Regions from separate parts of the Paenarthrobacter sp. 10N417 genome, predicted to be linked through region 1. Evidence: riboswitches for the same ligand, from Rfam matches in the RefSeq annotation. Region 1 holds a riboswitch; each other region holds the start of a gene.
The links. A riboswitch is a leader RNA that binds a small molecule or an ion and turns the genes downstream of it on or off. The one in region 1 is predicted to bind thiamine pyrophosphate.
Positions count from the first base shown of each region.

Region 2: another riboswitch for thiamine pyrophosphate. It lies ahead of AC1DCM_RS13445 (ECF transporter S component); the one in region 1 lies ahead of thiC (phosphomethylpyrimidine synthase ThiC).
Region 3: another riboswitch for thiamine pyrophosphate. It lies ahead of AC1DCM_RS22645 (bifunctional hydroxymethylpyrimidine kinase/phosphomethylpyrimidine kinase); the one in region 1 lies ahead of thiC (phosphomethylpyrimidine synthase ThiC).
Region 4: another riboswitch for thiamine pyrophosphate. It lies ahead of thiO (glycine oxidase ThiO); the one in region 1 lies ahead of thiC (phosphomethylpyrimidine synthase ThiC).

Region 1 covers NZ_JBFTIL010000008.1:37,784-44,741, reverse strand. The annotation lists gene AC1DCM_RS12145 (hypothetical protein) at 1-369, opposite strand, end outside; gene AC1DCM_RS12140 (VOC family protein) at 490-1,362, opposite strand; gene AC1DCM_RS12135 (amidohydrolase family protein) at 1,440-2,522, opposite strand; TPP riboswitch at 2,619-2,726, shown strand; gene thiC (phosphomethylpyrimidine synthase ThiC) at 2,722-4,581, shown strand; gene AC1DCM_RS12125 (alpha/beta fold hydrolase) at 4,564-5,286, opposite strand; gene ffh (signal recognition particle protein) at 5,395-6,958, opposite strand, start outside.
Region 2 covers NZ_JBFTIL010000009.1:105,279-112,236, reverse strand. The annotation lists gene AC1DCM_RS13475 (Na+/H+ antiporter subunit D) at 1-1,303, shown strand, start outside; gene AC1DCM_RS13470 (Na+/H+ antiporter subunit E) at 1,300-1,866, shown strand; gene AC1DCM_RS13465 (MrpF/PhaF family protein) at 1,863-2,141, shown strand; gene mnhG (monovalent cation/H(+) antiporter subunit G) at 2,131-2,520, shown strand; gene AC1DCM_RS13455 (DUF4235 domain-containing protein) at 2,603-2,863, opposite strand; gene AC1DCM_RS13450 (NUDIX hydrolase) at 2,900-3,577, opposite strand; TPP riboswitch at 3,709-3,845, shown strand; gene AC1DCM_RS13445 (ECF transporter S component) at 3,923-4,543, shown strand; gene AC1DCM_RS13440 (ABC transporter ATP-binding protein) at 4,543-6,156, shown strand; gene AC1DCM_RS13435 (energy-coupling factor transporter transmembrane component T family protein) at 6,153-6,947, shown strand.
Region 3 covers NZ_JBFTIL010000024.1:51,121-58,078, reverse strand. The annotation lists gene proB (glutamate 5-kinase) at 1-23, opposite strand, end outside; gene obgE (GTPase ObgE) at 13-1,599, opposite strand; gene rpmA (50S ribosomal protein L27) at 1,733-1,996, opposite strand; gene rplU (50S ribosomal protein L21) at 2,056-2,364, opposite strand; gene AC1DCM_RS22645 (bifunctional hydroxymethylpyrimidine kinase/phosphomethylpyrimidine kinase) at 2,742-4,292, opposite strand; TPP riboswitch at 4,284-4,381, opposite strand; gene AC1DCM_RS22640 (Rne/Rng family ribonuclease) at 4,528-6,958, opposite strand, start outside.
Region 4 covers NZ_JBFTIL010000007.1:184,536-191,493, forward strand. The annotation lists gene AC1DCM_RS10880 (RNB domain-containing ribonuclease) at 1-1,282, opposite strand, end outside; gene AC1DCM_RS10885 (ferritin-like fold-containing protein) at 1,324-1,992, shown strand; gene thiE (thiamine phosphate synthase) at 2,038-2,721, opposite strand; TPP riboswitch at 2,749-2,866, shown strand; gene thiO (glycine oxidase ThiO) at 2,859-4,106, shown strand; gene thiS (sulfur carrier protein ThiS) at 4,103-4,339, shown strand; gene AC1DCM_RS10905 (thiazole synthase) at 4,344-5,141, shown strand; gene AC1DCM_RS10910 (4a-hydroxytetrahydrobiopterin dehydratase) at 5,173-5,517, shown strand; gene AC1DCM_RS10915 (cytochrome c-type biogenesis protein) at 5,603-5,905, opposite strand; gene AC1DCM_RS10920 (DUF3107 domain-containing protein) at 5,941-6,165, opposite strand; gene AC1DCM_RS10925 (TetR/AcrR family transcriptional regulator) at 6,216-6,950, opposite strand; gene moeB (molybdopterin-synthase adenylyltransferase MoeB) at 6,957-6,958, shown strand, end outside.

The DNA of each region.
Region 1 (6,958 bases):
CGATTCGTCCGCGCCAAAAGGCATGTCGTCCTGAGCTGCCCACGCCGCAGCGACGTCGTCAAGAACGTTCCCGTCGCCTTCGCTTTCATACGTCAGCAGCTCGGCAAGCGCCCTCACCATCGCTTCCGGAACGCCAAGGAGGGCGTCGCTGGTGACATCCACCAGCGCCAGCTCATAGTCTGCACCGGCAGCGTGGACGGCTTTGCCCGCAAGGTCCCCCAGTTGCTCGACCTCAAAGTCGGTGATGCCATCGATCCTGACGGCGGGTCCGGTGACGTCAGCGCCCCGATCCAAGGCAGCTGCCCTCTTGAGTGCTTCATCGTGGGTGGCTACAAAAATTTCGGCAAAGCCCATGGAGAGTGCTCTCATTCGTTCGTGCTGACGGGGCGGCGGCAACGGCCCAGGGGCGAATACCGTCAATGCCCAGCCTAGTGCAGTCCCGGCCCCTGCATTCGGAAGCCAGCGCGAGGGCGCTTCCCGCCAGGGTGCTTAGCGCACTGCCACGCGCAGCTTGTTGCGCCAAGGGTCTTCGAACTGCAACTCCAGGCCCGTATGGCGGTTCGCCACGGACGCAACTTTCAGCCGGTCAGCCAGTGCGGCGACGTCATCGGCAGTCGGAACTTCGATCAGGACCTCGCCCAGGCCCAGGGTATCCCTGCGGGGCCCGGCCCCGCGGCTGTTCCACACGTTCATCGCCATGTGGTGGTGGTAGCCGCCCGCAGAAACAAACAACGCCTGCCCGTGCCAGCCCGCAGTCCTCTCAAAACCCAGGGTGTCCACATAAAAATCCTGGGCAGTCTGCACGTCGCCTACCTGAAGGTGCACGTGCCCGACGCCGGCAGCGGCTTTCCGCTGGCCAGTCACGGCAGCCTCACTCAAGTGTTGCTGGAGGAAACGCTGGGGCGGCAAGGCAACATTGTCCATCACCACATTCTTGCCATCCCACTGCCAGACATCGCGCGGCTTGTCGTAATAGAGCTCAATGCCGTTGCCTTCCGGATCCGTGAAGTAGAACGCTTCGCTCACCAAATGGTCGGCACTGCCCACAAAAGCGCGCGGCTCATACTCTGCGGCCGTGGCGATGGTGGCCGCCAGGGAAGGCTGGTCCTGGAACAGGATGGCTGTATGGAAAAGCCCGGCTTCCCCACGGCCTGGAATCTGCAGGCCGGCAGCGGGAGCGAGATGGACTACTGGCTTACCCAGACGCCCCAGGTACAGTCCACCATCCTGCTCGGCCACGGTCTCCAAACCCAGGGCACGCTGATAGTAGTCAGTCATTACCCTCATATCGCCGACCTTGAGCATGACGGTGCCCATGCTGAGTTCGGCAGGAAGGAGGTCCTGGCTGGATGTCGTCGTCATGTGAAGCTCCCGGTTCATAGATGGCCGCCTTTCGGCACGTTCTACTTATCTAAATTACTTGAAGCTTCAATTTATTCCTAGCTGACGGGCTTGCCGCGCAGGACTACATGTTTCAGGCTCGCCACAGTTGCGAGGTTCTTCCTCGGATCATCCCGGCAAAGCACGACGTCGGCACTTGCCCCTTCGCTGAGGCCCTCGGCTCCCAGCCACTTCCGTGCGCCCCACGTGGCGGCGTCCAGGACGGCGGTGGGCGGCAGGCCGGCGTCGTAAAGTTCCTTCATTTCGTCAGCGATCCTGCCGTGCTTGATCACGCTCCCTGCATCCGTTCCCGCAAAGATGCCCACACCGGCTTCAAAGGCCTCCAGCACCCTTTCACGGCGTCGTTCCCAAAGACGGGTCATGTGCTCGGCATAGACCGGAAATTTAGGCGCGGCCTGGGCTGCGATATCCGGAAAAGTAGCGATGTTAATCAAGGTAGGAACGATCGGGACAGACTGCTCCACAAGACGGGGAATATGCCGGGGCAAGAGTCCTGTGGCGTGTTCAATGCAGTCAATCCCGGCGTCGAGCATGTCATCAATGGTGTCTTCAGCGAAGCAGTGGGCCGTCACCCTGGCCCCTTCGTCGTGGGCGGCCGCAATCGCATCCCGCACGACGTTCCGAGGGAAGGAAACCGAGAGGTCGCCCGTCCCGCGATCGATCCAATCGCCCACGAGTTTCACCCAACCGTCCCCGTCCCGGGCTTCCTTGCGGGCTGTCTCCACGAGTTCGTCCGGCTCCACTTCGTGGCCCAAACCACGCAGGTAACGCCGGCTCCGGGCGATGTGGCGTCCGGCGCGAAGAAGCCGTGGGAGATCCTCCCGGCGCTGAACCCAACGCGTATCGCTTGGCGAGCCGGCGTCACGGATCAACAACGTGCCGGCTTTCAGATCGGCCTGCGCTTGGGCAAGAGTTGTCTGCTCATCAACCGCCCCGCCGACCCCAAGTCCAATGTGGCAATGGGCGTCCACAAAACCAGGAAGGACCCACCCATCCAGCACGGAATCCGGCGCAGCGACTGGACGTTCGAACGTGAGTTTGCCATCAACGGACCACAGCCCGTGCCGTTGATCGTCGCCTGCCACAAGCACTGGACCGGTGAATTCGATGATGTAGGCCATGCCAAAAGACTAATCTGCCGATATGCCACAAACCTCCCGGATGAGTAAGCGCTACGACGATGACTGTGTCCCCGATCAGAGCTGTGGTAGCTTCGTCTACGACCACACGGGGGCCCCTGCAGGGGCTGAGATCGGACTGAAGCAGTCTGCGACCGTTGAACCTGTCCGGGTAATGCCGGCGAAGGAAGTGAGTAATCCTTTGAGCACCACCGAAACACAGCACAGCCCTGCCGAAAACCAGGCCAACATCAGCGAAAAGACGACGGAAACCGTCACACAGTCGCTGAAATCCCATTCGTTGGCTTGGCTGGAAGACCGCGCCCATGGCATCCGGGTCCCCGTCACGGAGATTGCACTGGAGCCCTCTCCCAACGGTGAGGCGAACGAGCCACTGCAGGTGTACCGAACTGCCGGACCGGGCAGTGACCCCGTGGTGGGCCTTGAACCGTTCCGAACCGGATGGATCGAAGCTCGAGGAGATACCGAGGCATACTCCGGACGGGAGAGGAACTTGCTCGACGACGGCAAATCAGCCGTACGCCGCGGCGCAGCATCCCAGGAATGGAAGGGAACGCAACCGGTGCCCCGCCGCGCCGTCGAAGGTAAGACCGTCACCCAGATGCACTATGCCAAACAAGGCATCGTCACGCCGGAAATGCAGTTTGTGGCGCTGAGGGAGAACTGCGACGTTGAGCTGGTCCGCAGCGAAGTGGCTGCCGGGCGCGCCATCATCCCCAACAACATCAACCACCCCGAGTCCGAGCCCATGATCATTGGCAAGGCCTTCCTGGTCAAGATCAACGCCAACATCGGAAACTCGGCCGTCACCAGTTCCATCGCCGAGGAAGTTGACAAGCTGCAATGGGCAACCCAGTGGGGTGCCGATACCGTCATGGACCTCTCCACCGGAGACGACATCCATACAACCCGCGAATGGATCATCCGCAACTCCCCCGTTCCGATCGGCACCGTGCCCATCTACCAGGCCCTGGAGAAGGTCAACGGCGAAGCCAACAAACTCACGTGGGAAATCTTCCGGGACACCGTAATAGAGCAGTGTGAACAAGGCGTTGACTACATGACCATCCACGCCGGGGTGCTCCTGCGCTACGTGCCCTTGACGGCAAACCGTGTGACAGGCATCGTCTCCCGTGGCGGCTCGATCATGGCCGGGTGGTGCTTGGCGCACCACGAGGAGAACTTCCTCTACACGCATTTTGATGAGCTCTGTGAAATCTTCGCCAAGTACGACGTCGCATTCTCCCTGGGCGACGGATTGCGCCCCGGTGCCACGGCTGACGCCAACGACGCCGCGCAGTTCGCCGAGCTCGATACGCTTGCAGAGCTGACCCAGCGGGCTTGGGAATTCGATGTGCAGGTGATGGTTGAAGGACCCGGACACATTCCCTTCCACTTGGTCCGCGAGAACGTGGAGCGCCAACAGGAACTGTGCAAAGGTGCCCCCTTCTACACCTTGGGACCGCTGGTCACGGACGTCGCTCCTGGCTATGACCACATCACCTCGGCCATCGGCGCAACGGAAATTGCACGGTACGGCACGGCCATGCTCTGCTACGTAACGCCCAAGGAACACCTGGGACTGCCGAACAAGGATGATGTGAAGACCGGTGTGATCACGTACAAGATCGCAGCGCACGCAGCGGACCTCGCCAAGGGACACCCGGGCGCAAACGAACGCGACGACGCTTTGTCCAAGGCCAGGTTCGAGTTCCGTTGGCGGGACCAGTTCGCGTTGTCCCTGGACCCTGTCACCGCCGAAGCCTTCCACGACGAAACACTTCCGGCCGAACCTGCCAAGACGGCGCACTTCTGCTCGATGTGCGGACCCAAATTCTGCTCGATGCGCATCAGCCAAGACATCAGGGACGAGTTCGGTTCCGCCGACGCGCAGGCCGCCATTGCAGGGATATACGACGGCATGCGGGAAAAGAGCGAAGAATTCCTGGCGTCGGGCGGCAAGGTGTACCTGCCGGAGCTGCAGCTTCCCACTACCCGGATGTCCTCCACCAAGAGGGCAGCGTCAGGAAACCTTAACTGACCTCGTCCGGACAATATCGGCTACGAAAGAGCGAATAATCCGGTCTCCATCCACCGAGTCCTGGGGCCGGTGCCCTCCCGCTGCTACGCGTCTGAGGGCACCGGTGTCCTCCAGGTACCCGGCGATTTCTTCGTACAGTGGCTCCCACCCGCCTGTCAGGACAAGGGTAGGAACGCCAGGAACAATGTGCAGGGGCGCCTCCCAAGGAGGCGCCTGGAGCCGGAGGCGACGTGCGGAACGGCGCGCTTCGGGCGTGTCAAGGCCGCTGGCTTCGGCCGAAAATGCACGCCTGAAATATTCGCGTTCGTAGTCGGCGTCCTTAAGCTGCTTCCGCACGTCAAACAGCGGCTCCATGAGCGAACGATGGAATGTCGTGGCAGGCAGCTCGGCCGTCAAGGATAAACAAGCCGGTTCAACAAGTGTCAGCGAGTGCACAAGGTCGGGGCGTTCAACTGCTGCCAGCATGGCGGAGATTGCGCCTTGCTCATGCGCCACCACATGGCCTCCACCAGAATCCACCAGCGAAGCCACTACGATGCCTACATCCGCAGCGACGTCGGATTCCAACGGTTCAGCCACTGGATCAAAGCCGTGCCGGCGGAGGAAAAGTGCGTCATACGACAGGGCCATACCGTGCTGCTTGGGCCATGCCGAGGCGCCAAAGCTCCCCAGTCCGTGGACGAAGACTACGCGCTGCTTGTGCATGGATTCACCCTAGTCCAGAGCTCTGACATCCCAGCCAAAAAGCAGTTGGCGCCGTTATGGACATTCACAACGGCGCCAGCTGTCACAGTATTGATTCGGAGGTTCCGCTTACTTACCCAGGAACTTCTCGAAGCCCTTGGGGAGGTTCAGCGTGGACGGATCGAAGTCCGCAGCGCCCTGACCAAACGCCGCACCCGTCGGAGCTGCCGAGGCCGCGTTGGCACGCTTGGCCTCAGCCTCGCGGAGTTCCTGGGCTGCCTTTGCGGGGTTGCCGGAGCGCGCCTTCTTCTTGGGAGCGTTCTTGCCACCCTTGCGGCCGCCGCCTGGGCCGCCCATTCCAGGCATGCCCGGCATGCCGGGCATGCCGCCCTGGGCCATCTTTTTCATCATTTTCTGGGCTTGGGCGAAGCGCTCCAGGAGGCCGTTGACCTCCGAAACGTGCACACCTGAACCCTTTGCAATGCGGGCCCTGCGGGAGCCGTTGATGATTTTGGGAGCAACGCGCTCATGCGGAGTCATGGACCTGACGATCGCCTCAACGCGATCGATTTCACGTTCGTCGAAATTCTCCAGCTGCTGGCGGATGTTTTGGGCACCCGGCATCATCATGAGCATCTTCTTCATGGAACCCATGTTGCGGATCTGCTGCATCTGGGCCAGGAAGTCGTCCAGGGTGAAGTCTTCCTGGTCGGCGAACTTCTTCGCCATCCGGGCAGCTTCGTCCTTGTCCCAGGCCTTCTCAGCCTGTTCGATCAAGGTCAGGACGTCACCCATGTCCAGGATGCGCGACGCCATACGGTCCGGGTGGAAGAGTTCGAAGTCGTCCAGGCCTTCACCAGTGGACGCGAACATGACTGGCTTACCCGTGACCGACGCAACCGAAAGTGCGGCGCCACCGCGGGCATCGCCGTCGAGCTTGGACAGCACGATGCCGGTGAAGTTGACGCCTTCGTCAAAGGCCATGGCCGTGTTGACGGCGTCCTGGCCGATCATGGAGTCGATGACGAAGAGGACTTCGTTCGGGATGATCGCCTGACGGATCCGGCGTGCCTGATCCATCATCTCGGCATCCACGCCGAGGCGACCGGCGGTGTCAACGATCACGACATCGTGAAGCTTCTGGCGCGCTTCTTCCACACCTGCGCTGGCGACCGCCACAGGGTCACCAGCAGGGTGATCCAGCTCCGAGGTTGCTCCCGGGTGCGGCGCGAAGACGGGAACGCCTGCGCGCTTGCCGACAACCTGAAGCTGCGTTACGGCGTTGGGCCGCTGGAGGTCGCAGGCAACCAGCATGGGGCTGTGGCCTTGCGCCTTCAGCCACTTTGACAGCTTGCCGGCGAGGGTGGTCTTGCCTGCACCCTGGAGGCCGGCCAGCATGATGATGGTGGGGCCGGTCTTGGCCAAGCGGATGCGCCGGGTTTCACCGCCGAGGATCTCCACGAGTTCCTCGTTGACGATCTTGACGATCTGCTGGCTCGGGTTCAACGCACCGGAAACCTCGGCACCAAGAGCCCGCTCACGGATGCGGGACGTGAATTCGCGGACCACCGAAACGGCAACGTCCGCGTCCAAGAGGGCACGACGGATCTCCCGGACGGTGGCATCGACATCAGCCTCGGAGAGGCGGCCCTTGCCACGGAGGTTCTTGAAGGTTGCTGTCAACCGGTCAGAG
Region 2 (6,958 bases), on a different contig from region 1:
TGTCAGCCTCGCGGTCCTGATCTACGCCACCGGCCAGGGCATGGCTGATGGCGACAAGGAAGCGCCGGTCTCGATCTTCCACCCCACTTATCTGATCCTGGTGGCGGGCGTATCCAACGCCTTCCTCACAGGTGACCTTTTCAACCTGTACGTGGGCTTCGAAATCCTGTTGACGGCCAGCTATGTGCTGATGACCCTTGGCGGGACGGGGCCGCGCATCCGTGCCGGCGTCACCTACGTGGTGGTCTCCGTGGTTTCGTCCGTCTTGTTCCTCATCGCTATCGCCATGATTTACGGAGCTACAGGGACCATCACTATGGCGGACCTCGCCATCAAGCTGGCCGAACTGGATCAAGGAACCCAGAATCTCCTGCACGTGATGCTGCTGGTGGCGTTTGGGATCAAGGCGGCCGTGTTCCCTCTGTCCTTCTGGCTTCCCGACTCCTATCCGACAGCCCCGGCTCCCGTCACAGCCGTCTTTGCTGGCTTGCTGACCAAGGTGGGTGTTTACGCCATGGTCCGCACCGAGACACTCCTCTTTCCCGGGGACACCCTCAACGTGCCCTTAATGGTGGTGGCGCTGCTAACCATGGTGGTGGGCATCCTGGGTGCCTTGGCACAGAGCGATATCAAACGTCTCTTGTCCTTCACCCTGGTCAGCCACATCGGCTACATGGTGTTCGGCTTGGCAATGTCGTCCGTCGCGGGGCTTGGCGCTGCCGTGTTCTACGTGGCGCACCACATCACAGTGCAGACCAGCCTGTTCCTGGTCACTGGCCTGGTTGAGCGCAGGGGCGGATCGTCGTCCATTGACCGCTTGGGTGGCCTGGCCAAACTCTCGCCACTCCTTGCCTTGCTGTTCTTCGTCCCTGCGATGAATCTTGCGGGCATCCCGCCATTCTCGGGTTTCCTGGGCAAGCTCGGGCTCCTCCAAGCGGGCGTGCAACTGGGTACGCCGCTGGCCATCGTTTTGGTGGTGGGCGGCGTCGTCACCAGCCTCCTGACGCTGTTGGCAATTGCCCGTGTTTGGAACAGGGCATTTTGGCGCAAGCCCGAGGACGCCGAGTACCCCGACCCCGTGCTTCAGACTCCAGGAAATGTTGGGGTGCTTCCCCGGACAATGGTGGGCTCCACGGCTGGCCTTGTGGCCTTCGGTGTTGCGCTCACAGTCTTTGCTGGCCCACTGTTTCACCTCGCAGACGGCTCGGCGGAAATCATGTTGGACCGCACTGCCTACATCCATTCAGTCCTGGGGGACTCCGCGGAGGTACCAGCAGTGGGTCAGTCAGGGGCTGCCAAATGAGCCGTAAACCGATCTCCTTCCGCACTGAACTGCCGCTGCTCGTATGGCTGGTCATCGTCTGGGGTGCCCTGTGGAGGGACTTCAGTCCGGGAAACCTGCTGTTCGGTGCGCTCATCGCCGTGCTCGTGGCCAAGTTCTTCTACCTTCCGCCAGTGGAGCTCGGGGGCAGGTTCAACGTGCTGCGTGCCATGTCATTCGCCCTGATGTTCCTGGGCAGAGTGGCGGCAGCGAGCTTCCTGGTCTTGTACCTGGCCGTAGTGAAGGGTCCAAAGGTGCGCAGCGCCGTCGTCGCTGTTCCGTTGCGCAGCCATTCTGACCTCATAGTCACGGCAACCGGGCACGTTATCTCGCTGATTCCGGGCTCGTTGGTGGTGGAAGTGGACCGCTCGACGTCCACGCTTTACCTGCACGCGCTCAACATTTATGAGGATGCTGATATCACTAAGATCCGCCAGGAAGTCCAGAACATCGAGGCCGCGCTGATCCGGATCATGGGAACGCGCGAGGAACTCCACGCACTCCAGGCTGAACCCGGTGCGGGCATGGAAGGGGCAACCCTGTGAAAGAACTTGTTCTGCTGGTAACGGCGGTGATCCTGAGTTTGGCTGCGGTGGGCGCGATCATCCGCATCGCCATCGGCCCGTCCTTGTTGGACCGAGTCTTGGCATCGGACGTCCTGCTGGCCATTCTTGGCGCAGCGCTTGCCATCGACATGGCGATGAACCGGCACCRGAATAACTTGGTGTTGCTCGTGGCTCTCGCGGTGATCGGCTTCGTAGGCTCGGTAACATTTGCCCGATTTGTAGCGGATCGGAGGGATCACAGCAATGAGTCCTGAAGCGACCGGCGTGGATGCAGTCATTGATGCGGTGACGGCCGTGTTTCTTGTGGTGGGTGCCCTGATGTCGCTCGGAGCCGCAATCGGCCTCCTGCGGTTTCCCGATCTCCTGAGCCGCATGCACGCGGCAACCAAGCCGCAAGTTCTGGGTCTGTTCCTCATGCTGGCGGCCATGGGTCTGCAAATGCGCACATGGTGGGTTTGGCCGGTTCTGGTGGTGGCCTGGATTTTCCAGCTGCTGACTGCGCCGGTCTCCGCACATATGGTGGGCCGCTCCGCTTACCGGACCAAGCATGGGCACCGCGAACTGCTCACCAAGGATGAGCTTGAAGCGGTTGTCCAAAGGGCAGCCGCCGACGGTTCCACCCCGGACACTTAGAACAACGCGGGGTCACTTAAGCACCCTCCCGACAGCGGTGAGGGACCCTAACTGACCCCGCGTTGGAGCAACTATGCGCGGCCTAGACGATGTCCTGCGTCTTGGCGAAGCGGGCGATGGCACGCTGGGTGCCGCGGCTCGCGAAAACCTGGATGAGCGTACTGACGAAGGCCGAAATCAGCGCGAAGGACAACGCTGAGCGGAGGCTCGTTTCCATATCGTCGTGGCCCGTGGGCGGTTTGTTGCCCGTGGCCTTTTCCCAGCCCTTGTTGACCAACTTGGTGCCGACGAATCCGGCTGCCAGGCTTACTCCGGCACCCAGCAGCTTGAAAAAGAGGTTCATGCCCCCAGCCTAGCCTCACTTCCAGGTGGGTTGGGACTAGCGGCGGTTTTCCCGTTCTTTGAGGAAAGCTGCCATGGAACCGCGTGGTGCGAGGACAGGAACAACGTCGTGATCGGCTTCCCATACAGCATCTACTGTTCCGAGGCCGGCAATTTCCTTGAGCAGGTAATACGTGGGTGGCATCAGCTGCAATGTACCGGAGGCTTCAGCCGCCAGGATCCCGTCCACAGGCATCCAGAGTGATTGCCACGCTTCGGTGGTTTGATGCTGGGGTTCTGCTTCCGGAGCAGGCTTGGCTACGTAGAAGTAGGTATCGAAACGCTTTGGCATGTCCGTCGGCGTGACCCAATTGGCCCACGGTCGCAGATCTGAGGCATCAAGGCTAAGTCCGGCCTCCTCCCAAACCTCCCGCAGGGCAGCCGTGAGAACCATGCCCGACTTTGCCGGTGCGTGTTCGGTATCGACGGCGATGGAGGTCAGGCGCCAGTCTGCAGCATGCCGTTCCAGCAAGTCAGCCGGGTAATCCCATCCGCCCTGGTCTGCGGCATCAACCCGGCCTCCCGGAAAGACCACCATGCCGGCGGCGAAGTCCATGGTGGCAACCCTGTGCTGCACGAAGGCTTCGAGCCCGCCCGGGGTGTCCCGGAGCAGGATGACGCTCGCGGCAAGGCGGGCTTGGGGAACCGGGATGTCCGTAGTGGGAAGGTCCGTCATGAAATACCCCTTTGCCGCGTCGATTCTGCTGGATCATTCTCTCAGGTGTGGTTGCCAGCCGATTTGTGACTAACCCCCACCTCCCACGAACACCCACAGGTGTAAACTGAACCACGCCCATAAGGGCAGATTAATAACGACAGGGGAGCGCCGCCGTCGGACCTTGCAGAGATGCAGGAGACGCGAGGGCGCTGAGAGTGCGGACAGCCGCAGACCCTCGAACCTGATCCGGTTAGTACCGGCGCAAGGGAGTCGAGCTTCTCAGAGTGTCCGGAACCGGGCGGCGCAAGCCGGCCGGGAGTTCCGGGGAGCACTTTCCCCTCCTGTACCTCAGGAGGCAGAAAAATGACCACGGCAAGCGTGAAGAAAACCAGTTATAACTGGCGTGTTGTAGACATCGTGGTGGCAGCTTTGATTGCCATCGCCGGCGGCGTAATCTTCTGGGCTTGGTCCCAGGGCGCCGCAATCGTATCCATCCCCATGAACGCCGCCTATCCGCCGCTCACCGGTTTGATCGCCGGTGGCTGGATGATCCCCGCCGTTCTGGGCATGCTCATCATCCGCAAGCCGGGCGCAGCCCTGTTCTGCGAAGCCGTCGCCGCCACCGGCGAACTCATCATGGGTTCCCAGTACGGCACCACCGTCCTCATCTCCGGCATCCTCCAGGGACTGGGCGCAGAACTGGTCTTCGCTGCGTTCCGCTACAAGAAGTTCGACCTGTCCGCTGCACTCCTCGCAGGTGCGGGCGCGGGCCTCTTCTGCGGTCTGAACGATTCCTTCCTGCCCTGGGGCTGGAATATCGCCTACGAAGCGATCGACAAGCTGGCCTACATCGCCTTCTGCACGCTCTCGGGTGCGATCATCGCCGGCGCGCTGTCCTGGGTTGCCACCCGCGGGCTGGCCAAGACCGGCGTCCTGAGCTCCTTCGCGTCCCGCAAGGCTGCTTCGGAGCCCGTCTTTAACTAATGCCTGCGAAAGAAAGCAGCAACCAGCAAAGCAACCACCAAGTCCGGCCTGCCGCCATCACCGCCCAAGGGTGGGGATGGCGGCATGCCGGGCGTTCCACACCTGCCATCCAGGACCTCGATCTCCGGATCGAGCCGGGCGAGCGTGTACTCTTGCTGGGTCCATCGGGCGCAGGGAAATCGACACTGCTCCACGCCCTCGCCGGTGTGCTAGGTGACGAGGAAGACGATTCGGACGAGACGGGCTCGCTGTTGATCGACGGCGTCGCTCCCCGCAAGCAGCGCGGCCGCGCAGGTCTGATGCAGCAGGACCCGGAAACCCAGGCGGTGCTCTCCCGGGTTGGTGACGACGTCGCATTTGGCGCCGAAAACCTTGCCGTTCCCCGGGATGAAATTTGGGCCCGCGTCCATGAAGCGCTCGACGACGTTGGGTTGCGCACCGCAGCCGGCGGCGGTTTGGCACTGGACCACCCGACGGCGGCACTCTCCGGCGGGCAGAAGCAGCGCCTTGCGTTGGCTGGCATCCTGGCAATGCGGCCCGGGCTGATCCTGCTTGACGAACCTACGGCCAACCTCGATCCGCTGGGCGTGCTTGAGGTTCGAGACGCCGTGCAGCGCTGCCTGGACAAGACCGGTGCCACCTTGGTTGTAGTAGAACACCGTGTTTCTGTGTGGAAGGACCTGGTGGACAGGATCGTGGTCCTCCAGCCACCCTCGGCTGGAGGCGGTGTGCTCCTGGACGGTCCGCCGGATCAGGTGCTCACAGAGGCCCGCACCATGTTGATGGCAGCGGGAGTCTGGGTGCCGGGGTACGTTCCGGCGACTCGCGCCCGCAGGAGCACAGCTCAGGAAATGGGCGGCTATGAATCCACCGCCCAACTCCTCCTCGTGGCACAGGACCTGGCTGTTTCCCGTGAGAAGTCGCGCCGTCGTCGCTTCAAAACCATCCCACCCGTCCCCGTGCAATCGGGTATCAGTGCACAAGTACGGGCTGGCCAGGCACTCACCATCACGGGCCCTAACGGCGCCGGCAAATCTACTTTCGCGCTCACATTGGCCGGCCTTCTGGCGCCCGTGGACGGCAAGGTGAGTGCCGCCGTCGAGCTTTCCGAGGGAGCTGGAATCGACCCGTTCAAGTGGAAGGCGGATCAGCTGATTTCGCGTATTGGCACCGTGTTCCAGGAACCGGAGCACCAGTTCGTGACGGGCAAGGTCCTGGACGAGCTCATGTTTGGACCAAAGCATCTGGGCCATGGTGAAGAACGCGTGGATGAATTGCTGGAGCGTTTGCGGCTCACGCACTTGGTGGACGCGAATCCTTACACGTTGTCCGGCGGCGAGAAGCGGCGGTTGTCCGTTGCCACGGTCCTTGCGGCCCATCCCAAGGTGCTGGTGCTGGACGAGCCCACGTTCGGCCAGGATGCCAACACCTGGGCCGAACTGGCATCCTTCCTGTCGGAACTGCTCGACGCTGGAACGGCTGTTGTGTCCGTGACGCACGACGAAGAATTCAGTGCAGTCCTTGGCGGCACGGAGCTCCGCCTGGATCCGGCGCCCCCGCGCATCCCGGACCCGCATAGCGACGATGCCCGCCAGGAAGCCGGTGCCGCATGAGGGACGCCCTGAACCTGCGCGGCAACCACGCCCTCCTCACGCGGGCCAATCCTTTGGTGAAGTTCGTGTCCGTCTTTCTCATTTCGCTGGTGCTGGCGTTGTCGATCGACTGGGTATCCGCTTCAACGGCGCTCGTCGCCGAGCTGGCCCTATTCCCGCTGGCTGGCCTTACGCTGGGGCTTTTATGGCAGCGGGCCTGGCCGCTCATCATCGCTGCAGCGATTGGTGGCTGGAGCACCGCAATCGTGGCGGCTGACAGCGGGGCCGTACTGCTCGACGTCGGACTCTGGTCAATCAGCGAAGGTTCCCTTCAGCTGGGACTGGCTTTCATGTTGCGCGGCCTGGCGATCGCGCTGCCAGCGATCCTGCTGATGACGTGCACCGACCCCACCGACCTGGCTGACGCGCTGGCGCAGAAGGCGAAGCTGCCACACCGCTTTGTCCTCGGCTCGCTGGCCGCCATGCGACTGGTGGGATTGATGGCTGAGGAATGGCAGACCATCGGCATGGCCAGGCGCGCCCGCGGAGTGGGTTCGCAGGGCAGCCCAATCCAACGGCTGAAGGCAACACTTGGACAGAGCTTCGGACTGCTTGTCCAGGCCGTTCGGCGGGCCTCCCGGCTGGCCATCACCATGGAGGCACGTGGTTTCGGCGGCGGGCAGAGAACGTGGGCCCGGGAATCCACCTACTCACTTCTGGACGTCTGGGTGCTCCTGGGCGGGCTCCTCATCGCTGCCGCTGCGGTACTGACGGCCGTCGGCGTTGGGACGTGGAGTTTCGTCTGGCGTTAGCCGTTCTGGTG
Region 3 (6,958 bases), on a different contig from region 1:
ATTTCGACGGTCCTAGTCGTCATCACCGGTATCCAGGTTGCCTTCCGTCACAGGCTGGGCACGACGGCGGCTGACGGACTCAGTCCAGATGCCCGCCTTGCGCTCGGCTTCCAATTCGGCACGGGCGGCAGCCTTGGCTTCGCGTCGCTCAAGCTGTTCATCGCGCTTCTGTGAACGGGTGGGACGGTCGCCGATGTCGGCAACGCGGATGTCGGTACCGCGGGGAGTTGCCAGCAGTTCGGCACCGGCCATCATGGTGGGCTCCCAGTCAAAGACCACGCCATCGTCCTCACCGATGACTACGGTATCGCCAGGCTTGGCACCAACCTTGAAGAGCTCAGTCTCGACGCCAAGCTTGGCCAGGCGATCAGCCAGGTAGCCGATGGCTTCCTCATTGGTGAAGTCGGTCTGCTTGACCCAGCGGACAGGCTTCTCGCCGAGGACGCGGAACAACGGCTCGAGGTTCTTCTCCTCGCGGCGGATCCGGAATCCGCTCTCGTTGACGGCGCGGGGACGAAGGACAGGCGGGGCAACCTTGGGAGGCGCAGTCTCAACGGCGTCCCGTGCAGCCTTGACGATCTCCGCCATGGCGAAACCAAGCTGGCGCAGGCCTTCATGGCTGGTGGCCGAGACTTCGAAGACCCGGTAGCCGCGTGATTCGAGTTCCGGACGAACGAACTCAGCCATGTCCTTGCCGTCCGGGAGGTCCACCTTGTTCAGGACAACAAGCTTGGGACGTTCGTTCAACGGCACAACTTCGCCGTCGACGCCGGCATAGCTCATGTCAACGGCGTACTTTTCCAGTTCCGCCTCGATGATGGCCAAATCGGAGAGGGGATCACGGTCCGATTCCAAAGTTCCGCAGTCCAGGACGTGAACCAGGGCTGCGCAGCGCTCGACGTGGCGCAGGAAGTTGTGGCCAAGGCCCTTGCCCTCGCTGGCGCCCTCGATCAGTCCGGGCACATCGGCGATGGTGAAGCGGATGTCGCCAGCCTGGACGACGCCAAGGTTGGGAATGAGGGTGGTGAACGGGTAATCGGCAATCTTGGGCCGGGCAGCTGACATCGCTGCAATGAGGCTGGATTTTCCTGCGGACGGAAATCCGACCAAGGCGATATCGGCGATGGACTTCAGCTCCAGGACGATGTCGCTGGATTCGCCCTCGATGCCAAGCAGCGCAAAGCCGGGCGCACGGCGTTTCTGGGAGGAAAGTGAGGCGTTTCCGAGGCCTCCCTGGCCACCTGCAGCCGCAACATACTCCGTGCCCTCGCCAACAAGGTCGGCCAGGACTTCGCCGTCCTTGGTCTTCACCACAGTGCCGTCCGGCACGGGAAGGATCAAGGTTTCGCCGTTCTTGCCGCCGCGCCAATCGCCCATGCCGGGGCCACCGTTGGTGGCATGGCGGTGGGGGGCATGGTGGTAGTCCAGCAGGGTGGTGGTCTGCGCGGACACCCGGAGGATGACGTCTCCACCATTGCCACCATTGCCGCCGTCGGGTCCGCCGAGTGGCTTGAACTTTTCGCGCTTAACAGAGACACAGCCGTGGCCGCCGGTTCCGCCGGATACGTGCAGGACTACCCGGTCTACAAAGCTCGCCACGTGAATCTCCTCTTGCTGTTGCCAGCGCTGTTGCATAAATCAGAGCGCCATAGACGCCCTAATCGATTGTAATGCGGTTAAAAGAACGGTGGAGCGGGCCGTTTGGCCCGCTCCACCGGTTCAGAACTTGTTGTTACTCTGCAGCTGCAGCAGCAACGATGTTCACTACGCGACGGCCGCGGCGAGTACCAAACTCAACCGCACCGGCCTCGAGTGCGAACAGGGTGTCGTCGCCACCGCGGCCGACGCCTGCACCGGGGTGGAAGTGGGTTCCACGCTGGCGAACGATGATCTCGCCTGCGGAAACTACCTGGCCACCGAACCGCTTGACGCCGAGGCGCTGTGCGTTGGAGTCACGACCGTTGCGAGTGGAGCTCGCGCCTTTTTTGTGTGCCATGTGAAATGCCTGCCTCTAAATTTCTGGGGAAACTGAAAATCTGAACAGAGTAACCGAAGTTACTTGATGCTCGTGATCTTGATCTTGGTCAGTTCCTGACGGTGACCCTGGCGCTTCTTGTAGCCGGTCTTGTTCTTGAACTTCTGGATGACGATCTTGGGACCGCGAAGGTCCTCAAGGATCTCAGCCGTGACCGTGACCTTGGCCAGGTCCGCAGCAGCGGACGTGACCTTGTCGCCGTCAACCAGGAGCAAGGCGGGCAGCTCAAGCGTGCTGCCGGCTCCACCGGGGACGCGGTTAAGCGTTACGTAGTCTCCAACGGAAACTTTTTCTTGGCGGCCGCCTGCGCGGACAATCGCGTACACCACTTGGGTACTCACTTCTCTCGACGTTTCTTACTAAATTTGCGTGCGGAACCTTAACCGGAATCAGGCTTGGTTCGCGCTGTGCCTCAACGCCGTGGACTTCAGATCGAAGCCCGCGAGTCATCCCATGAACAATTCCAAGGGGCATAACCCAAGTGTTGGCGTAAGCACCGAAGATCAAGATTACGCTAGTTTGACCTTCAGCTGCAAATGAGGCCGCGTCCGGAGGCTATCGGGTGACTTGCATCACCAGTTGTAACGGACTCTCCCGGCACCGTGCCCATACAGCCTACAGGGTTTGTGGAGGAATACTGCGATTTGGCCGACGACGCGCTGGAGTTTTGTGGAATTGCCCCAGAAGGCAACCTCGGAAACCCTGCTCAGGCGAAGAGCCTGGGTGCATCAAAGAAGGCTGTCTCGTAGCGGCAAGACTGTGCGAAGGCCTCTACCATGGCCTCGCGTTCCTGCGCGGAGGCGAAAATTGCGGCGGCATCGGTAAAGTCGATCGCCTTCCGGGTTGCGGCAGCAAACTCCTCGTCCGCGTACGTCTTCAACCACTCGGCGTAAGGGTGGTCGCTGGGAGCGCCTGCTTGGACATACCCCGCGTGAAGTTGCTGCCCTACCTCCGCATACAGCCAGTAGCAGGGCAGGATTGCCGCCAGCAACACGGCGTAACTGCCGGAGGCTGATGTGGCCAGCAGGTGGTCCACGTACGACCTTGTCACGGGTCCGGTCTGTGTTGAGGCCGAGCGCGTGCTCAGCCAGTTCCGATGGAGCTCGGACTCCACTTCAAGGCAGAGTTGCGATGACTTCGCCCAGAAGAGCTGCTCTTCTTCAGTGGGGGCAAGTGCACCTGCGCGCGCCAAAACCCGCGAGTAGCCGTTCAGGTAAATGGCGTCCTGGGCCAGGTAGTAGTTGAACTCGGGCTCCGGGAGCCGGCCTGACTGCAGGCCCTGGATGAAGGCGAGACCGTAAATCGCATCCAATTCCGGCGCAGCTTCGGCCCACAGCCGCGCGGCAAAGTCGCCGGATTTCCCGGCAGGATTCAGCGCTGGCTCCATGTGGTGGAAGTGGTGGACCGGCCCGCTACCCTTACCCACCTTCAGCCCGTCGGCCGCCGCGAGGGCCTGCAGCAGCCACGGCTTTACCTCGCGGAGAGACGCCTCCCAGTCGCCGGTGCGGGCTTGGACCGTGGCCAACGCCGAGGAGAGCGAGCACCCCGTTCCGTGGCTGTTCCTGGTATCAACGCGGGGCCCAGGCACCTCGATGACGTCCTGTCGCAGCAAACCGCTCGTATTGACCAGCGCATCGGGACAGTCGTTTCCTGCCAAGTGGCCGCCCTTTACCAAAACCGTCGTTCCACACTCAGCAGCCAGGCGTTTACCCTGGTCAAGCGCCGTAGCCCAGTCGGGGGCTTCGGGCTCCCCCAGCAACATCGCCAGCTCGGGAAGGTTTGGGGTGACGAGATCCGCCAACGGCAGGAGGCTGCGCAGCGCAATTTCGGCGGTCTCCCGCAGAAGGCGGTCGCCGCTGGTGGCAACCATCACCGGGTCAAGGACCACGACGGCGGGACGCACCTCTTCGAGCCAACTGCGGACTTCGTCGATGACGGCCGCATCACCCAACATCCCGATCTTGACCGCATCAATCTCAATATCGCTGCTGATCGCGTCCAGTTGCTGACGCAGGAACTCGACGGGCGGAACATGGACTGCACTGACGCCCAACGTGTTCTGGGCCGTCAAAGCCGTGATGGCAGCCATGCCATAGCCCCCGTGCGCTGCGATGCTCTTCAAGTCTGCCTGGATTCCGGCGCCGCCAGAAGGATCCGAGCCGGCAATGCTGAGCACCCTCGGATGTGGCCGGGCCGGGACTGCTCCCATACCCGCGGCGCAGACAGGGTAGACAGCGGAATTCGACGATGAAGCCATGGTGGACATCCCTTCGCCGGTGCTAACCGGACAGGTTCAACGGGTCTGGATCTCAGCCTGGCCCGTGCCCGGCACCCCGTGTCAGTTTCCTAGCGTAGCCCGGAAGCCCCTCGCCCCGGGAACCGGACAGCTTCGGGGAATCGATGTGACTGGCGGGCAACGAAAGAGCCCCGCAGTATCCGCCGTAAACGGATGCTGCGGGACTCTTTGGTTGCTTAGTGACTGGTTGCCCTGCTTACAGCTCTGAAGCGGGAACTCCCACCCCAAGGATGATGGGTTCGTCCGCTACCTTCTTTTTGGCCGGCTCTTCCGCTGCCGGCGCCTTGGCCTCATGGGCAGATCCGCCAGCGGCAGCAGCAGTTACCTCGTGGTGTTCCACACTGGTTTCGTTTGCGGCACCCTGCGCCCTGCTGGCACTGCGGTTCCTCCGGCCACGACGACCACGGGCACGCGACGAATGATCGTGCTCATCGGTAGTGCCAGCAGAAGCACTGGCAGGGGAAACGGCGGCAGCAGCCGCAGGTTCGGAAACCGAAGCCGTGGCCTCTTCCTCCGCAGACGGCGGGGCACCGAGGTGCGAGAACGCCTCGGCCAGCAGGTCCAGGCTCATGGCCGGCTTGCCAGCAGTTGGTTCCTCATGATGTTCCACAAACGGAAGAGCCACTTCTTCGCCACCGAAACGCAGAACAGGAGTGGCGCGCGCTTCCCGAACCGCAGCCTCATGACTGGCCGTATCAGGTGCAGCCGGAACGCCAGCCTCGCCGGTTGCAGCCTCAGGGGCAGATCCATCGGTGTGACCCTGCTGGCCTGCTGCACGGGCCTGCTCCTCCGCGCGGTGAACCTCGTCATCGTGCAGGTGGGCGGCATGTGCTGCAGCGGCGATCGTGGCAAGAGCTGCCCTGGTCGCCTCAGCCTTCGCCTGGCGGACCGGGTCCACGGACTCCGTGGTCGCAGGAGCTGCGGGGGCGGCCGGCGTGCTGTGGACTGCAGGAGGCACTTCGGCCATTGCCGGTCCCCCACCCTTGCCACGGCGGCGCTTACGATCAGTGCGTGCAGCAGGCTGTTGGGGTTCGACGTGCGGGCGGTGATGCTCGGCAGCAACGACGTTGGCGCGTCGGTGCTCCACCGGCTCATCATGGGTGACGACACCCCGTCCGGCACAGTGCTCGCACTGCTCACCGAATACCTCGAGCAGGCCGGTGCCCATGCGTTTGCGCGTCATCTGCACCAGGCCCAGCGATGTCACTTCGGCCACTTGGTGTTTGGTGCGGTCACGACCCAGGCATTCCACCATTCGGCGGAGCACCAGGTCACGGTTCGATTCGAGGACCATGTCAATGAAGTCGATGACGATGATGCCACCAATATCGCGCAGGCGTAGCTGGCGAACAACTTCCTCGGCTGCTTCAAGGTTGTTCTTGGTCACGGTTTCTTCCAGGTTTCCACCGCTGCCGGTGAACTTGCCTGTATTAACATCCACCACGGTCATGGCTTCGGTGCGATCGATGACAAGGGAACCACCAGACGGAAGGAAAACCTTGCGTTCCAGCGCCTTGTGGATCTGTTCGTCGATCCGCCAGGCAGCAAAAATGTCCTGGTCCTTGGTCCACTTCTCAAGGCGGCCCACCAGATCGGGAGCCACGTACGTAACGTAAGCCTCGATGGTGTCCCAGGCGTCGTCCCCGGAAACGATCAACTTGGAGAAGTCTTCGTTGAAGACATCCCGGACAACCTTGATGGTGAGGTCCGGTTCGCCGTAAAGCAGTTCCGGAGCCAGCACCTTCGTGGAGGACGCCTGCCCTTCAATGCCTTCCCACTGCGCGCGCAGACGGTTGATATCGTGCGTCAGTTCTTCCTCGGAAGCACCTTCAGCGGCTGTGCGCACAATGACGCCGGCGTTCTCCGGCAATCGATCCTTGAGGATGCGCTTGAGGCGGTTGCGTTCGACGTCAGGAAGTTTGCGCGAGATACCGGTCATGGAACCGCCCGGCACGTACACAAGGTAGCGGCCCGGGAGGGAGATCTGGCTGGTGAGGCGGGCACCCTTGTGTCCAACCGGGTCCTTGGTGACCTGCACCAGGACGGAATCACCGGACTTCAGCGCATTCTCGATCCGGCGCGGCTGGCCCTCAAGGTTCACTGCGTCCCAGTTCACTTCACCGGCATACAGCACGGCGTTACGGCCACGTCCGATGTCAACAAAAGCAGCCTCCATGGAAGGCAGAACATTCTGGACCTTGCCCAGATACACGTTGCCAATGAGGGAGTCCTGCTGGGTCTTGGACACAAAGTGCTCGGCCAAGACGCCGTCTTCAAGGACCGCGATCTGAATTCTGTCGTCGCGCTGGCGGACGATCATCTGGCGATCCACGGACTCGCGGCGGGCAAGGAACTCAGCCTCGGTAATCACCTGGCGGCGACGTCCGGTCTCGCGGGATTCGCGGCGGCGCTGCTTCTTGGCCTCAAGCCTGGTGGAACCCTTAACGCTGGTAACGCGGTTTGACGGGGCCGTCTCAGTGATCGGGCGGGGCGCGCGGACACGGGTCACCGTGTTGGGCGGGTCATCGTCAGAGCCGCCCGTCAGTTCGAGATCCTGGTCACCCCTGCGGCGACGGCGACGACGACGCGACGTGACGCCCTCTTCGAGGGCTTCCGCTGCCGGAGCT
Region 4 (6,958 bases), on a different contig from region 1:
CGGAGATGACCACTGCATCGAACTCCTCGCCGATGTGGTTCGCGACGAGTGCAGCTTCCACGGTGTCCATGGCCAGACGCTCAAGCCGCCCGGCCAGTTGGTCGGATGACGCCATGATCTCAGGCAGGGATGGAAGTGCTTCCCGCGCCCACGCCGGGATCTGGTGGCCGTTGCTGAGGGCCTCGCAGATCACCAGGACAAAGCGGTCGATGAGTCGGCGCAAAGGGGCAGTGGTGTGAGCATAGGGTGCGCCGATGGCTGACTGGATGACGTTTGGGGGAAGCTCACCATCGAAAGGCGTGTAGCCTGCGCCGCGGAACAGCGTGCCTGCCGAGTGCAGGATGGCAAGCTGTTTGGGATCCGAAGCGTCAAGTGTCCGAAGGTACTCACCGTAGGTAACCTCGCCGTCCCACGGTTTCCCCAGAGCCTTGGTCTGGCGCTTGAAATGGAGCAGCGACCGTTCATCCGGCGCCGGCATGGTGCGCAGGATGCCCACTTTTCCGTCGAGCATCAGTTGGGCCGCTGCCATCCCGGTCATGAGGGATATCTGCGCGTTCCAGTCCTCCACCGGCAGGGAGGGCGCGGCCACAATCCTGTAGCCCCCGCCGCCGGTCGCCTGGACGATTTCCTGCTCCGGCATGTTCAGGTTGGCGCCACCGCGCAGCCGTTCCAGTTCCACCCGCTTCAGGCCAACCTCCTTGAGGAGCTTCAGGACCGTTGGGGCTGTGCCGGCATCGATCTGTTCCTGGGCACCCTTGTAACTGAGCTTGGCGCGGCTGCGGACAGTGCCACGGGCCACCGACGTAGCGGACACCTCCGCATTGTGGTCGAGTTCGAAGTCCCACACGAAGGCGCTGCAGTCCTGACCAGCCAACAGGCTTCCGGCGTTCTCGCTGATCACTTCCGGGTGCAGGGGGATCCTCCCGTCAGGAGCGTAGAACGTTTGTCCCCGTTGCCGCGTCTCTGCATCGAGCGCCCCGCCGGGAGCAACAAAGGATGGCACGTCGGCGATTGCGTAGAGGACTTTGTAGCCGTCGCCGGCCCGTTCAATGAATACGGCCTGGTCCAGATCGGTGGACGTGGCTGGATCGATGGTCACGAACGGAATGTCCCTGAGGTCACGCTCTGGCAGTGTGTGTTTTTCTACTGCTTTCCTGGCTTCCGCCACGGCTTCGGCCGGATACTCGCCTGGGAGCTCCAGTTCGGTCCGAAGGGCTGCAAATGCCTCTGCGAGCTGGTCCGACGAGTCGTCGACGTTGGGCGAAATCCGATGATGTGACACGAAAATCAGGTTAGCCCGAAATCGCTGGATAGTCTTGGACCATGAGCACTTCCTTGGACGATAATGCTCGCGTCCAGCGCCTCTCTTCGGAGCTGCTGGGAGCCATGGCGTACGGCGAGCTCTCGGCGTTTGGCCGGCTGTCTTTCGACTCCCGGTACGCTCCCACCCTGCACGACAGGGCAGTGTTGGCAAAGATTGCCGTTGGGGCTTACGGAAACTTTGCCTTGATCAGCAGCCGGCTCTCGGAGATGGGACTCGATGCCGAAGAGGCCATGCTTCCGTTCCAGCGCTCGTTTGACCACTTCCATGAGCGAACAAAGCCGGCGGACTGGTTTGAATCAGTCATGAAGGCCTATGTGATCGACACCGTGTCATCGGACTTTTACCGCATGGTCGCTTCGTACCTCGACGGCGGGACGCAACTCTTTGTCCAGAAGGTGGCCTCCGCCGACCAAGCCACGGAAGTATTACGCGTCCTCCTGCGCAGGGCCTTGGCTGATGATCCTCGCCTGGCATCGCGACTGGCTTTGTGGGGCCGCCGCCTCGTCGGTGAAGCGCTGACCCAGGCCCAACGCGTGGGCATGGAACATCCTCACTTGGGACCGCTGCTCAAGGGCGGCGGGGATGCCCGCACTGCAGTCAAGGCCCTTACCGCTGAACTTGCCGAGCGGCATGGCCGACGGATGTCCGGGCTCGGGCTCACGGCTTAAGAGACTTTCGCATATCCTCGGCTGCCGCCAGGGCGCCGGCGGTGATTATCCGGCGTCGAGCGCTTCCAGCAGAGTCTTTGCCGCCGCCGTCGGATCCTCCGCCTCAGTAATGGCCCGCACCACGACGATCCGGCTCGCTCCCGCAGCCACCACCTGTTCAATGTTGGTGAGGTCGATGCCGCCAATCGCGAACCAGGGGAGGAGGACGCCACCTACGGTCTCCGCATCCGCGCGCATTACGGCTTCTGCGGCATATGTGACCAGATCCAGCCCGACTGCTTCACGGCCGGGCTTCGTGGGCGTTGCCCACACCGGACCAACACAGAAATAATCCAGTCCGCTCCTGCCGGGGGAGGCAGCTATAGCGGCGTCAACCTGTTCCGGCGTATGGGTGGAAAGGCCGATCACGGTGCGGTCGTGGAGGAGGTGCCGTGCGGCGGGCAGGGGGATGTCCTTTTGCCCGATATGGAACACCGGAGCCCCGGAAATACTGGCAACATCGGCGCGGTCATTGACGGCCCACAGCCGTCCGTGCCGTTGGGCGACGTTGTGCAGAACCTCCAGTACCTCAAGCTCCTCAGCGGCCTCGAGCGTCTTGTCGCGAAGCTGGATGATGTCAACGCCGCCCTCAAACGCGGCGTCGACGAAGTCTTCGAAATCGCCTTGGCGTTTGCGGGCATCAGTGCACAAGTAAAGGCGGGCAGTGGTGTGGACATCATGCTGGGTCATGGAAACCAGAGTAGTTCCTCTAAACTGGGCACGTACTGCGGGAGCCGTGACAGCGTCATATGACCGTCCGGCTGAGAGGGCTTCAGCGCCGACCGCTTGACCTGATCCGGCTAGTACCGGCGTAGGGAAGGAAACACATGGCAGAATCCGGCCAAACCCCCTTGCAGGCAGACGTTGCAGTGATTGGTGGCGGCATCGTTGGCCTTGGCATCGCCCACGAAGCGCGCCGCCAGGGCCGCTCGGTGGTCCTCATTGATCCCACCCCCGCGGCCGGTGCGACGTTTGCTGCCGCGGGGATGCTGGCTCCGGTCAGCGAACTCCACTACCAGGAGGAACACCTCCTGGAACTCATGCTGGAATCCTCCCAACTGTGGCCCGCTTTCATCCGGGGCGTCCATGGCGGCGAATCAGCCACCGGATACCGCACGACGCCGACAATCGCCGTTGGTGCCGACGCCGCCGACCGCCGCGCCCTCGCAGACCTCCGCACAGTCCAGCAGGCCGCGGGCCTGCACGTGGAGCCATTGTCATTGCGGGAGGCGCGCCAACGTGAGCCTTTGCTGAGTCCACAGATTTCCTGTGCCTTCGACATACCGGCCGATCACCAAGTGGACCCGCGGCGGCTTGCACGATGCCTCATGGAAGGGTTGGCAGCCCACGGACCAGGTGACGCAACGTGGGTTTCCGGAGCGGAGGACGGTTTCGCCCTGCCGTTCCACGCATCCCGTTTGCTCTGGGATGGGGACCGCGTCTCCGGGGTTGAACTGGCTTCTGGCGCAGTCGAGGCCTCGGAAACTGTGATCGCCTGCGGGCTGGACGCGGCCAGGATCGGTAATCTCCCCGAAGGTCTCAGTCTGCCCCTGCGGCCCGTTTACGGCGACATCCTCAGGCTGCGCGTCCCCCACCACCTCCAGCCCCTCCTCACATCCACCATCCGGGGTATTGTCCGCGGGGTGCCCGTTTACATCGTGCCCCGGGACGATGGCACCGTGGTGATTGGAGCCACCCAGCGCGAGGACGGACTATCCGCCTCCACCAATGCAGTCTCCGCCGGAGGCGTCTACCAACTCCTGCGGGACGCCCAAATCCTGGTGCCTGCGGTGGCGGAGTTGGAACTGCTGGAAGTGACAGCCCGCGCACGGCCCGGCACTCCGGACAACGCACCATTACTGGGACGCGTTGCCGGGCGCGCGGGCACCATCGACGGTCTCGTAATCGCAACCGGGTTCTTCCGCCATGGCGTCCTGTTGACGCCTGTGGCCGCCAGAATCGTCGGCGGGCTGATCAGCGGGTCAGCCGATCCCCGATGGTCCAACTTCACCCCTGATCGATTTACGGCAACGCCGGATCACCGCCTCCAACCAGCAACCAAGGACACACCATGAACATCAAACTCAATGGCTCCGTTCATGCCGTGGCGGATGACGCATCCGTCAGCACGCTCGTCAGCGCCATCACAGGCCGCATCCTGGACCACCGCGGACAGGCGGCCGACGGCGGCAAGCTGGGTGTCGCCGTCGCACGCAATTCCGAGGTAGTGCCGCGCAGCCAGTGGGCCGCGACTGCGCTCGCCGATGGAGACGAACTCGAACTCGTAACCGCAGTCCAGGGAGGCTGAAAAAATGACAGTAGCAAAATCTGACATCCGCACAGATGCTTTGGTGATCGACGGCGTCGAATTCGGCTCCCGCCTGATCATGGGTACCGGTGGTGCACCGAGTCTTGACGGGTTGGGAGCAGCCCTTCTGGCTTCAGGAACGGAACTGACCACTGTGGCAATGCGCAGGTACTCACCGGCCGAGACAGGCTCACTGTTTCAACTCCTGCTGGATCACAACATTCGGGTCCTGCCCAACACCGCTGGCTGTTTTACTGCCAAAGACGCAGTGATGACCGCGGAGCTCGCCCGGGAGGCGCTGGAGACAGACTGGGTGAAGCTGGAAGTCATCGCCGATGAGCACACACTTCTTCCGGATGCGGTGGAACTCGTGGAGGCCACCGAACAGCTGGTGAACCGCGGCTTCAAGGTCTTCGCGTACACCAATGATGACCCTGTCCTGGCGCTGCGCCTGGAAAACCTGGGTGCCGCAGCAGTCATGCCCCTCGGCTCGCCTATTGGTACAGGGCTGGGCATCCTGAACCCGCACAACATCGAACTGATAGTGTCCCGGGCCTCTGTCCCGGTAGTGCTCGACGCCGGCATTGGAACCGCGTCCGATGCCGCGCTCGCCATGGAACTGGGATGCGATGCTGTCCTGCTGGCAACAGCCGTGACCCGTGCGCAGAACCCCGTGCAGATGGGTGAAGCCTTCAAACACGCAGTGATCGCCGGTAGGCTGGCCAAGCAGGCTGGCCGAATCCCGCGCCGGGAGCACGCCCTCGCGTCATCGGCCATGGAAGGCCGGGCAGAGTTCCTCTAAATGCAGAGTTCCTCTCAATGAAGGAGCAGTGGTGGCTGACAGGAAAGAGCCATTGACCCAGATCGCCGTGGAGACCGCCCTCAAGGGCCTTCCGGACTGGAAGCTCCAGGACGGCCTCGTGACGGTATTCAAAACCTCGACGGCGGCCGACGCCCTGGCGCTTATCGCCGCCATTGGCCGGATCGCCGAGGAACAGAACCACCACCCGGATCTTGACTGGCGTTACAACAGGGTGTTCTTGCGCTACGTTTCCCATGACGCAGGCGGCCAGGTGACCCAACGCGACATCGCGGCAGCCGCTGCCGTGAGCGAGGCCGCGGCCGCGTCCGGTGCCTTGGCGCAGCCGGATCGCTACCCGGGAGTTTCAACGGGATAGAAGAGGTTAAACGGTGCTGGCCATCACCCACGGGGTGGTGGCCAGCGTCGTTTAAAACTGAACAGTGCCTTAGAGTCTCAGTGCCCTAGAGCCTCAGGGCTTTGGTGAGGGCGGCGGTGTCATGCTGGGTGCGCGTGCGGCCAAGAAAGAGCACAACGGCAATCGCGATAACCGTCCCCAACACGATAGGGAGGATCCAGGGGATCCAGGTCAGCCCGGGCTGGTAACCAAAGCCGGCCATGATGAAAGCTATCCAGCTCAGCACGCCGACGGTTGTCGAAACGCCCGCCGGCAATGCAATGCCGTACTTGCCGTGTCGCTTGTCATTTGCCCACACGATGAATCCTGTAGCGATGGTGGCAAGAACCACCACAACGAGTGAAAGCATGGAGACTCCTTAGCGGCAGCTGTAACCGGGAACCGCTAGAGTGCGCCGAAACCGACGCGGCGGACTTCCTCAGCACCAATTTCAACGTATCCCAACACGCTGCCGGGAACGATGATCTGGCGGCCTTTCTCGTCGGTGAGCCGAAGATCCGAACCCTTGGAGATGGCCTCTCCGACAATCTTGGCTACAGCATCAGCATCGAGTGCGGATTCGAGCACGATTTCACGGCCAACATTCTGAATGCCGATCTTTACTTCCACAGCAAGGCCTCCAAGCCAATCAAGTTTTAAGTCAGTCCTCTATTTGTAGCCTAGGACTCTTTGGGGAATCGACTGATTCCGCGCCAAGCTAAACGATAGATCAGATCGCTGGCTACATCGAGGTCGAGGTTTCCATCGGTTTCGAGCCAGTAGCGGGCGCTGACCTGCGCCATTCCTGCAAGTCCCCGGCCCAGGAGCTGCGCCTCCAGAGGGGGCAACTTGGTGTCCTCGGCGATGACATGGGCCACTGCGTCCGCGAACGTTTTGTTGAAGGTCTCCAAGCGCGAGCTGACATCGGGGTCATTAATGAGGTCAGACTCGAAAACCAGCCGGTGGGCTTGGTCGTCGTCGGCAATGAACCTGTAGTAGGCCCGCATAACTGCCTTCACACGCTCTTTGTTGTCCGTGGTTGAGTTCAGCGCATTGAGCATCAAATCGGTCAGGGCAGCCAGGTGGCTGTCCAGCAGCGCCATGTACAGCTCGCGCTTGGAAGGGAAGTGTTGATACAGGACCGGCTTGCTCACATGCGCTGTCTCGGCGATTTCGTCCATGGCGGCACCATGGAAGCCGTTGGACACGAAAACTTCCAAGGCGGCGTTAAGCAACTGTGCGCGGCGCTCGTCCCGGGGCAACCTTGCTGAACGCGTCGAACCAGTCCGTTCTTGCTTCGCTGGTGCTCCATCGTTTGCCCGTGTGCCGTCAGCCACAGTCTGCCGCCTTTCCTTTGCAGTTATGACCACTGTACCGGTGGGTAATATGACCGGGCGGCATCGGCAGGCATACATTGGGGTAT